DNA from 2 places in the Actinomadura sp. 3N407 genome. Region 2 is predicted to be linked to the other one. Evidence: riboswitches for the same ligand, from Rfam matches in the RefSeq annotation. Region 2 holds a riboswitch; the other holds the start of a gene.

The links. Region 2 has a riboswitch for cyclic di-AMP ahead of ACTWPP_RS18250 (CHAP domain-containing protein). Riboswitches for the same ligand answer to the same signal wherever they lie in the genome.
Region 1: linked by a shared signal. The riboswitch ahead of ACTWPP_RS36160 (M15 family metallopeptidase) and the one ahead of ACTWPP_RS18250 (CHAP domain-containing protein) in region 2 are both predicted to bind cyclic di-AMP.

The regions. Positions count from the first base shown of each region.
Region 1 covers NZ_JBQQBP010000019.1:99,295-103,481, forward strand. Annotated here, with positions in the region: gene ACTWPP_RS36150 (hypothetical protein) at 84-455, shown strand; gene ACTWPP_RS36155 (MerR family transcriptional regulator) at 452-970, shown strand; gene ACTWPP_RS36160 (M15 family metallopeptidase) at 967-1,608, opposite strand; cyclic di-AMP (ydaO/yuaA leader) riboswitch at 1,615-1,801, opposite strand; gene ACTWPP_RS36165 (4Fe-4S cluster-binding domain-containing protein) at 1,987-2,451, opposite strand; gene ACTWPP_RS36170 (protein kinase domain-containing protein) at 2,600-4,187, shown strand, end outside.
Region 2 covers NZ_JBQQBP010000006.1:384,951-389,137, reverse strand. Annotated here, with positions in the region: gene ACTWPP_RS18255 (hypothetical protein) at 1-713, opposite strand, end outside; gene ACTWPP_RS18250 (CHAP domain-containing protein) at 753-1,601, opposite strand; cyclic di-AMP (ydaO/yuaA leader) riboswitch at 1,610-1,755, opposite strand; cyclic di-AMP (ydaO/yuaA leader) riboswitch at 1,902-2,101, opposite strand; gene ACTWPP_RS18245 (NlpC/P60 family protein) at 2,601-3,509, opposite strand; gene ACTWPP_RS18240 (NYN domain-containing protein) at 3,855-4,187, opposite strand, start outside.

The sequences.
Region 1 (4,187 bases), on a different contig from region 2:
CGGCCGCCCATTGACCGGCCGCCGGTACCCACATTCGATGGGGGGTTGCATCCGGTACCGGGGTACAGGCTTACCTTCGAGGTATGGAACTGGAACAGGTACGGTCCGGGCCGGGCGATGCGGGGTGGGCGCCGCGGGCGTGCACCCTGCCGACGGCCGAGCGGCCGTTGAGGGAGGCCGAGTTCGACGCGCTGTTCGGCGAGGCGGTGACCGAGGTGCGGCGTGCGGGGCCGGGACGCGTCGAGCTGGTGTTGCGTTCCGAGCCGGATGTGGCCGCCCGGGCGGCCGGGCTGGCGGTGCGCGAGACCGGCTGCTGCTCGTTCTTCACCTTCGCCCTGACGGCGGCCGGCGGCGCGCTGACCCTGGAGGTGAGCGTCGCCGGCCCGCACGTCGAGGTGCTGGACGCCCTGGCCGCCCGCGCGGCGGAGCTGGCGGGCCAGGGGAGCCGGGCGTGACCGGGCCCGCCGTCGCCGGCGGGTTGCGCAGCGGGCAGGTCGCGGCGGCGGCCGGGGTGAATCTCCAGACGCTCCGGTACTACGAGCGCCGGGGCCTGCTCGCCGAGCCCGAGCGGACGGCGGGTGGGCACCGGGTGTATCCGGCCGAGGCGGTGACGCTGCTGCGGGTGATCAAGACCGCGCAGCGGCTCGGGTTCACCCTGGAGGAGGTCGCCGAACTGCTGGACGCCGGGACGCACCGGCACCGCCGCGCCGATTCCGGGTTGCGGACGCGGGTGAGCGCCAAACTCGCCGAGGTCGAATCCAGAATCGTCGATCTGCGCACCATCGCGGGCACGTTGCGCCAAGCCCTGGACGCCGGGTGCGACGATCTGGTCGCATGCGCCGGGGAACAGGGCTGCCCGCTGCCGTTCGCCGACCTGGCCGTCGACTCCGGTGGCGAGGACACGAGCCCACCGGCCGCCGCCGCGGGCCCGAGCCGTCTGCTCGGGCCCAGCCGCCGTGCGGGTCGCTAGTCGTCCTGGCCGCCGTCGAACTCCCAGTGCCACGGTTCGTACGGGTTGCTGTAGGCCCAGGCCGGGTGGATCCAGCCGTACTTCTCGGAGTTGTCTTCCATCCACTCGAACTGGGGTGAATCGGCGTCCTGGACGCCGTCGCACAAGTCGAGGGCGATGCCGTTCCCGTGCTTGCTGTTGCCCGGTCGCGCGGCCATGCCCGCCGGCATGGTCTCGTACAGCTCCTGCTGCTTCTCGTAGCTGCGATAGGAGCTCCGCACGCACATCTCGTGGCCGAAGCGCTCCTGGTAGGCCGCGTTGAGCTTGTAGAACGCCACCGCGGCGTCGGCTCGCAGGAACTCGTCCCGCTGTGGCAGCGGGCAGAGCTCGTCGACCGGGATCCGGCCGTTGGGGTACCCGTGGTCCGTGGCCTCCGAGGGCTCGCAGTCGGCCGGCGGCTCGCTCGGCGCGTCCTCGGCTCGTCGGGAATCCGGTCGTTCGCCGCGGTCCGCCGAGACCTTCGCGGAGGCGGGCCTGCCGGGGTTCTCGGAGTCTCCGCCCCCCGGCATGAGGGCGAGGGAGCCGACAAGGGCACCGGCGAGGACGACGCCCAATACGGGTGGGGGGTATCCGTTCTTCTTGACGTGCCTGCCTGTCACGGCATCTGCTCCTTCCATGTCGCCTACCGGGTTAGCTGACGGATTCGGACGTGGAAGTCGCCCTACGACCCTTCCCGAACATGGCGAGAAGGCGTCGATTCACCCCTGCGAGGCGGCACAGGCCGGCCGGCCTGGACGTCACTCGCGCTGGTTCCCCGGCTCCGCGCGATCGCGGACTCGGCGTCGCCGCCTTCATCCCGAGCCGCGGGCTGAGGATGAGACGGACGCACTGGTCGATGGCCACGGCGCATGGCGGGCGCCGAATTCGGACAGAACCTACCAAAGGCTCAAGAGAATGCAAACACCCACAAAATCAGCAATGCCGCAGGTCGGACGGTGAGAGGGACGTCATCGACCGAGACCTGCGCGCGGTGGCGGCTAGACGGCATCGAGGTCGGCGGCCGAGTAGCGGGCGGTGAACAGGTGCATGGTGCGTGCGGGTGACCCGTGCGCTCCGTGCTCCGGGGGGCGGCCCGCCAGGAGTACGTCGACCCGGTCGCGCAGTGCCGTGGCGCCCGGCATCCGCACGATCTCGTCCCAGCCGTAACCGGTGAGCAGGATGACCGACAGGGAGGTCTCCTCCCGGACGCGGGCCAGCAGCCGGAGGACGGCGCGGCGCTGCCGGAGCGGCTCGTCGCCTCTGACCGTCACGCCCTCGATCCGGTCGCCCAGGGCGGCGATGTGCGCGAACGTCTCGTCCACCGTGACTCGGAAGCCGTGCCCCGCGGGTGCGGCGCCGGGGCGGCCGGGGCTCCGCAACCACAGGACGGCACGGGAGCCGGGGCCGCTGGTCTCGCTGACGCGCTCGAAGGCGCTGATGTGCAGCGGGCGCGGCCGGATCACGCGGCCGGTCCTCGCCGCGCGTCCGTCTGGCCCACCGTGATCGCTGGAACTCACGCCGTGATTACACTTCCGTCACGCCGGGACCGGTCCCGGTACGCGATCCCGGACGATGGTCGACGGTGAGTCCGGCGGCAGGAGGAGGACGGCGGTGGAGCCGCTTCGGCGTGGTGATCCGCACCGGGTGGGTCCGTACCGGCTGCTCGGCAGGCTCGGCGCGGGCGGGATGGGGGTCGTCTACCTGGGACGGTCGGGGGCCGGCCGGCCGATCGCCGTCAAGGTCATCAGGCGGTCGATGGCGGGGGAGCCCAGATACGCGGCCCGGTTCCGCCGCGAGGTGGACGCCGCCCGCCGGGTGTCGGGGGTGTTCACCGCGCCGGTGCTGGACGCCGACCCGGACGCGGCCGCGCCGTGGCTGGTCACCGCCTACCTGCCGGGGCTGTCGCTGCGCGAGGCCGTCGGCCGGTTCGGCCCGCTGCCGCCGGACGCCGTCCGGCCGCTGGCGGCCGGGCTGGCCGAGGCGCTCGCGGACATCCACCGCACCGGCGTGGTGCACCGCGACCTGAAGCCGGGCAACGTGATGCTGACCGCCGGCGGGCCCCGGGTGATCGACTTCGGCATCGCCCGGCCGGAGGACGCGACGGCCATCACCCGCGTGGGCGCGCCCATCGGCACGCCCGGGTTCATGGCGCCCGAGCAGGTCCGCGGGGAGAAGGTCGGGCCGGCGGCCGACGTGTTCTCCCTGGGCGCGATGCTGGCGTACGCGGCGACCGGGGCGGAGCCGTTCGGGTCCGGGCCGGCGCGGTCGCGTGACCTGCGGGCGATGACGGCGCACGCGGACCTGGACGCGATCACCGAACCCTGGCTGCTCGCGCTGATCGGGGCGTGCCTGCACGTCGACCCCGGGCTGCGTCCGTCCGCCGCCGCCGTGCTGGAACTGCTGGGACCGCCGGGTCGGGACGAGCCGTCCCTGCTGGGGGCCCGGTGGCTGCCGCCGGGGATCGCGGAGGAGATCGACCGCCGCACCGCCGAGGCCGAGACGCTGACGCGGCCCCCGGCCGGCGACGCGGCGGACCGGGACTCCGCGGCCGGGCAGGCGCCGACGGAGGATCCGGACGGTGCCGTCCAGGGCACGGCGCCCCCGGCGGAGGACGTCACCCGCCGGACGATCCTGGCCGGGGTGGGCGCGGGCGTCCTGACGGCGGGCGCTCTCGGGACGTTCGCGTGGCGGAGGACCCGCGACCGGAGCGACGGCTCGCGACCGCCCGGGGCGCGGCGCGCCGGCGCGCCGGAGGGACCGCCGCCCGAGGGACGTTCGAGGTGGACGCGCCGGGTGAGCGAGGATTTCCTGAGCCTCGCCACCGCCGGTGGGGTGCTGCTGGCGAACGGGAGCGAGAAGAACGGGGACGACGGCACCGGAATCGTCCACGCGCTGGATTCGCGCACGGGCAAGGTGCTGTGGAAGCGCGACGGAGGCTCCTCCGCGGTGGGCGGAGGCGACGTGACGTATCTGACCCTGAACGAGAGCAGGGAGATCAGCGCGGTCCGTTCCAGGACGGGCGAGGAGCTGTGGAGGCATGAGGTCGACTTCGACAGGCTCCCGAGCGGGGACCTGGCGGCCACCGGCCCGGTGGTCGTCTTCGGCCGCGAGGAGATCACCGCGCTGGACGCGACCGGCGGGGGGCGCCGCTGGACGTCCCGGGCGGCCGCCCGGTCCGGGCTCTCCGCGGCGGACGGCC
Region 2 (4,187 bases):
ACGAGCGCGACGACCCGCCGCGCCCATCCCTTGCCGACGACGCCGGTGACGACCGGGACGGCCGCGTCCAGGCGTTCCGCGATCTCTTCCAGGCGGAGGGCCCCGGTGGCCGCGGTGTCGCCGATGACGAGGCTCGCGCGGCCCTTGACCACCGTCAGGGGGCCGCCGTCCCAGATGGCGGCGTCGTCCGCGAATCCATGCGACGACCCGTCGCCGACGATCGTCCAGATGCCGGAGCGAGGGGCGAGCGTCAGGTAGCGGGTGCGGACGACGTCACCCCGGTCGAAGCCCCGCAACCTGGAGCGCACTTCCACGCGGACGACCGCGACACCCTTCTCGTCGTCCGTCGCCTGGGTGACGACTGCGCGTTCCTCCCAGCCGGCCAGCGGGAGCTCGCGGAGATTGCCGTACAAGCGGGACTGGGCGTCCTGGAACGCGGCGGGCGCGGAGGCCACCGTCGCGAGGAAGGCCGTCCGGTCTCCGTCCTGCACCGCCCGCGCGCGGTTGGCGAGGACGGTGACGGCGTCCGCGGGCCGGAACGTTCCGGCGGCTTTGGTCGCGCGGGCGGGCGGCGTCCCGTCGTCGCCGGACCGCGTGCCGAGGAGTCCCGCGCCGGTGCCCAGCAGCACGGCGGCCCCGCCCGCGCCCAGGGCGAGTGCCCTGCGGCGCGTGACGGGGCCGCCGTGTCCGGCCTGACCGGGACCGTCCTCCATGCGCGTGATCCTATGCAGCCGGGGGAGGGGGAAGGGACGTCAGGACTTGTACTCGGGGTAGCCGTAGCCGACGACGGAGCCGGTCGAGCGCTGCCTGACCCGGACGGCGTTGTCGGTGTTGCCCTCGACCGCCTCGATGGTGCCGTCGTCGATCTTCTTGGTCACCATGCCGACGTGGACGATGTCGTCGATGTCCTTGCCGCCGTTCCAGGCGTAGAAGACGATCGCGCCCGGCTTCGGCTCGGTGCCCCAGCGGCCCTGGTCCCGGAACCATTTGGCGTGGGCGATGGTCCAGGCGTCGCTGCCGATCTGCTCGGTGAACCCGAGCTGGTCGCCCACCCACGAGATGAACATGTCGCACCAGGCGGCGTCGTCGTACGCCTGGACGGAGCCGCCGTCGCGCGCGACGGTCTCGTCGGCACGGGAGTTCTCCACGTACCACTGGTTGAACTTGGTCGCGCCGCTGCCGTCCTCCGCGATGCCCACCTGCGACCTGGCGAGCTCGATGGCCTCGTCGGCGGTGGGCCGCGAGTCCTCGGACGGCTGCTTCGGGGCGTCGGACTCCGGCTCGTCCCTTTCGGGACGCTCGGCTTCCTTGCCGCCGTCCGCGGGCTCGTCCCGGTTCTCGTCCTTGGAATCGGACCTGTCCTTGGACGAGGACTTGGAGCCGGACTTGGACTTGCCCGCGTCGTCGCCGGCGGCCGGACCGGCCGCGGTGGCGTGGGTGGGAGCGGAGGCGAACGGCAGGACCGACGCCTGTGCGGTGGCCGCGGCGGTGCCGAGAACGGCGGCGCCGACGATCACGCCGCCGGTCGTCCGCCACGTGAGGGCGAGAGTGCCGGGTTTGCGGTGCTTGCCCGGTGACTTCTTGCGATGCGCGCCTGGCATGGGGGATCTCCTGACTTCCATGCCGCCTACCGGGTTAGCTGACGGGTTCGGGCGTGGAAGCCGCCCTACGGCCCGCTGGGCGGGCCGATTCACCCCGAAGGACACAGTGGGTCCCCGGCTCCGCGTTCTCCGCGCGTCTGGGCGCGGTGAACCACGGACTCGGCGGTGGCGGCCCGGGGGCGGGCACGCCGGTTCGGATGGGGGGCTCCGCCGGGCGAGGGCGCCCGCACGGAGTGAAGGGGGAAAGCGGGCGTGGCCGCACGAGGGCGGCCACGCCCAGGTAACGCTGCGGTTTTCACTCCTTCGTCTTCCAGACGCCTACCGGGTTAGCTGACGGGTTCGGGCGTGGAAGTGGCCCTACGGCGGGCTCTCACCGTTCGGCGGGGAGAGACGCACCGATTCACCCCGGGTGCCGGAATGCCCGTCCAGGGACGGTCCCTGGACTCCGGCGGATGTGGGTCCCCGGTTCCGCGCGTCGGCGGATTCGGCGCTGCCGCTGCGATCCTGGGGGCGTGATGGGGCCCGTGCGCGGGACCTGTCTCCCGCGTGCGAAAGAGCGGCGCCTGATGTTGTGCGTGCGGACGGCGGCCCGTTTGCGGGGACCGTCCTGGGCCTGACCCGTGGAATCCGCCGTGGCAGCGCTCTCAGCGCCATGCACGCTGCGGGCGTGCGCACGGTGGGGCCGGGGCCGGCCGGGTCTGCTGGAGACCGTTTGCGGCACCCGTCGGGTGCCGGAGGCGGCGCGTGGATCGTGCCGCCGGGGGGAGCGGCACGTGGCTCGCGCCGCCGTCACGCGGCAGCTGGATGTGCCGCGTGGGGCCGTGGCGCCTGGTGAGCGCCTCGGGACCACGGCGTCTGGAGGGCGCCGTGAGTGGTGACAACGTACCAAAGCCCCAACAGATGGCAAACCCCCCCAAAATCAACAACGGACCAGGTCAAGCCCGGTCCGTTGTCGAAAGAGCTCCGTCACGCCCGTCGCGGGCGCTCCGGGGCGGGGCGTCAGGGGCGCCCGGCGCCGTAGTAGTTGTTCAGATAGTAGCCGGAGGTGATGGTCACGACCTCCACGTTCTTCCCGGTGCGCGGGGCGTGGATCATCTTGCCGCCGCCCACGTACATGCCCATGTGCCCGAGGCCGCTGAAGAACACCAGGTCGCCGGGCTGCAGGTTGCTCTTGGACACCCGCTTGGTGGCGGCGTACTGGGAGTGGGTGGTGCGGGTGATGCTCACGCCCGCCGCCGCCCACGCCTTCATGGTCAGGCCGGAGCAGTCGTAGGAGTTCGGGCCTTCGGCGCCGTACTGGTACGGCTTGCCGAGCTGGGCGTAGGCGAAGTTGAGCGCGGTGCGGGCCGAGCCGCTGGCCGGGCCGTTGTAGGTGCCGCCGACGCTGCCCGAGCCGCCCGACGAGGTTCCGCCGCCGAGCCGCCGCAGCAGGGCCTTCTGCTTGGCGACCTCCTTGTCGAGCTTCTTCTTCTGCTCCCGCAGCTCCTTGGTCTTGGCCTGCACGTCCTCGTAGGAGGCCTTGGCCTGCGCCTCCTCGCGGCGGAGCCGCTGGGCGGTCGCCAGGAACTGGGTCAGCTGGGAGCTGCGCTCCTGCGACAGGTGCGAGAAGACGGCCGCCTGGTCCAGGATCGCCTGCGGGTCGTTGGTGCCGACGAAGCCGGTGACGTTGTTCGTGTCGCCGTTCTTGTAGGCGGCGGCCGCCATCTGGGCGATCTTGGAGCGCTGCTCCTCGAAGGCCGCCTGCTCCTCCTTGCTCGACTTGCTCGCGATCGTGTACTTCTTCTTGGCGATCTTGAGCTTCTCGTTGAGCTGGTTGAACTTCTCGACCTTCTGGCCCATTTCCTCGGCGAGCTTGTCGAGTTTCTTCTGGACCTGTGCTCTGGTCGGCTGAGGGTCGGCGTGCGCCACCACCGGAGGAGACGCGAGGGAGACCGTCAGCGTGAGGCACGCGACGGCCGCCAGGCGACGGGAGGCGCCTCTCTTGGCCGAACCTCCTCGCCGGTCGCGCTCATGCGCTGCTTCCCCGATGAGATCATTGGCCACGGTCGGTTTCGCCCCTCTCGTCCACGACGTCAGCGGATGACATTAGCGATACGCAACAACCGTCACAACCGGTTCATCACTCTTTAGTCGCCTTCAATCGAAATGATGCGCTATCCGTGTCGGTAAGATCACGGAGCGCGAGGCGTGCCTCATGGCGGCCTTGAGACCGCGGCCTGACGGCGGCCCGACCGCGGCCGCCGCGCAGCCGGGCTAGGAACGGCCGAGGCGGCGCAGCAGCAGCGTGGACGGGCAGGGCCGGGCGTTGGCGCGCCGCGCCGCGTCGGCCACCTCACGGTCGGACGAGACCACCACCACCGCGCGGCCCTGCGGCTCCGCCCGGACCAGCTCGCCGATCAGCTCGTCGGCGGTCTGACCGGGACGGCTGAACAGCACCCGGACGCCGCGCGGCGCCGCGATGGCCACCGGCGCGTCCAGCTCCGCGCCGTCGAACACGCACGTCACCTCCGCGCGGGTCTGCGCCGCCAGCCCGCCGAGCCCCGACAGCAGCCGGCTGCGCTGGTCCGCCAGCGGCAGCTCCCCGTA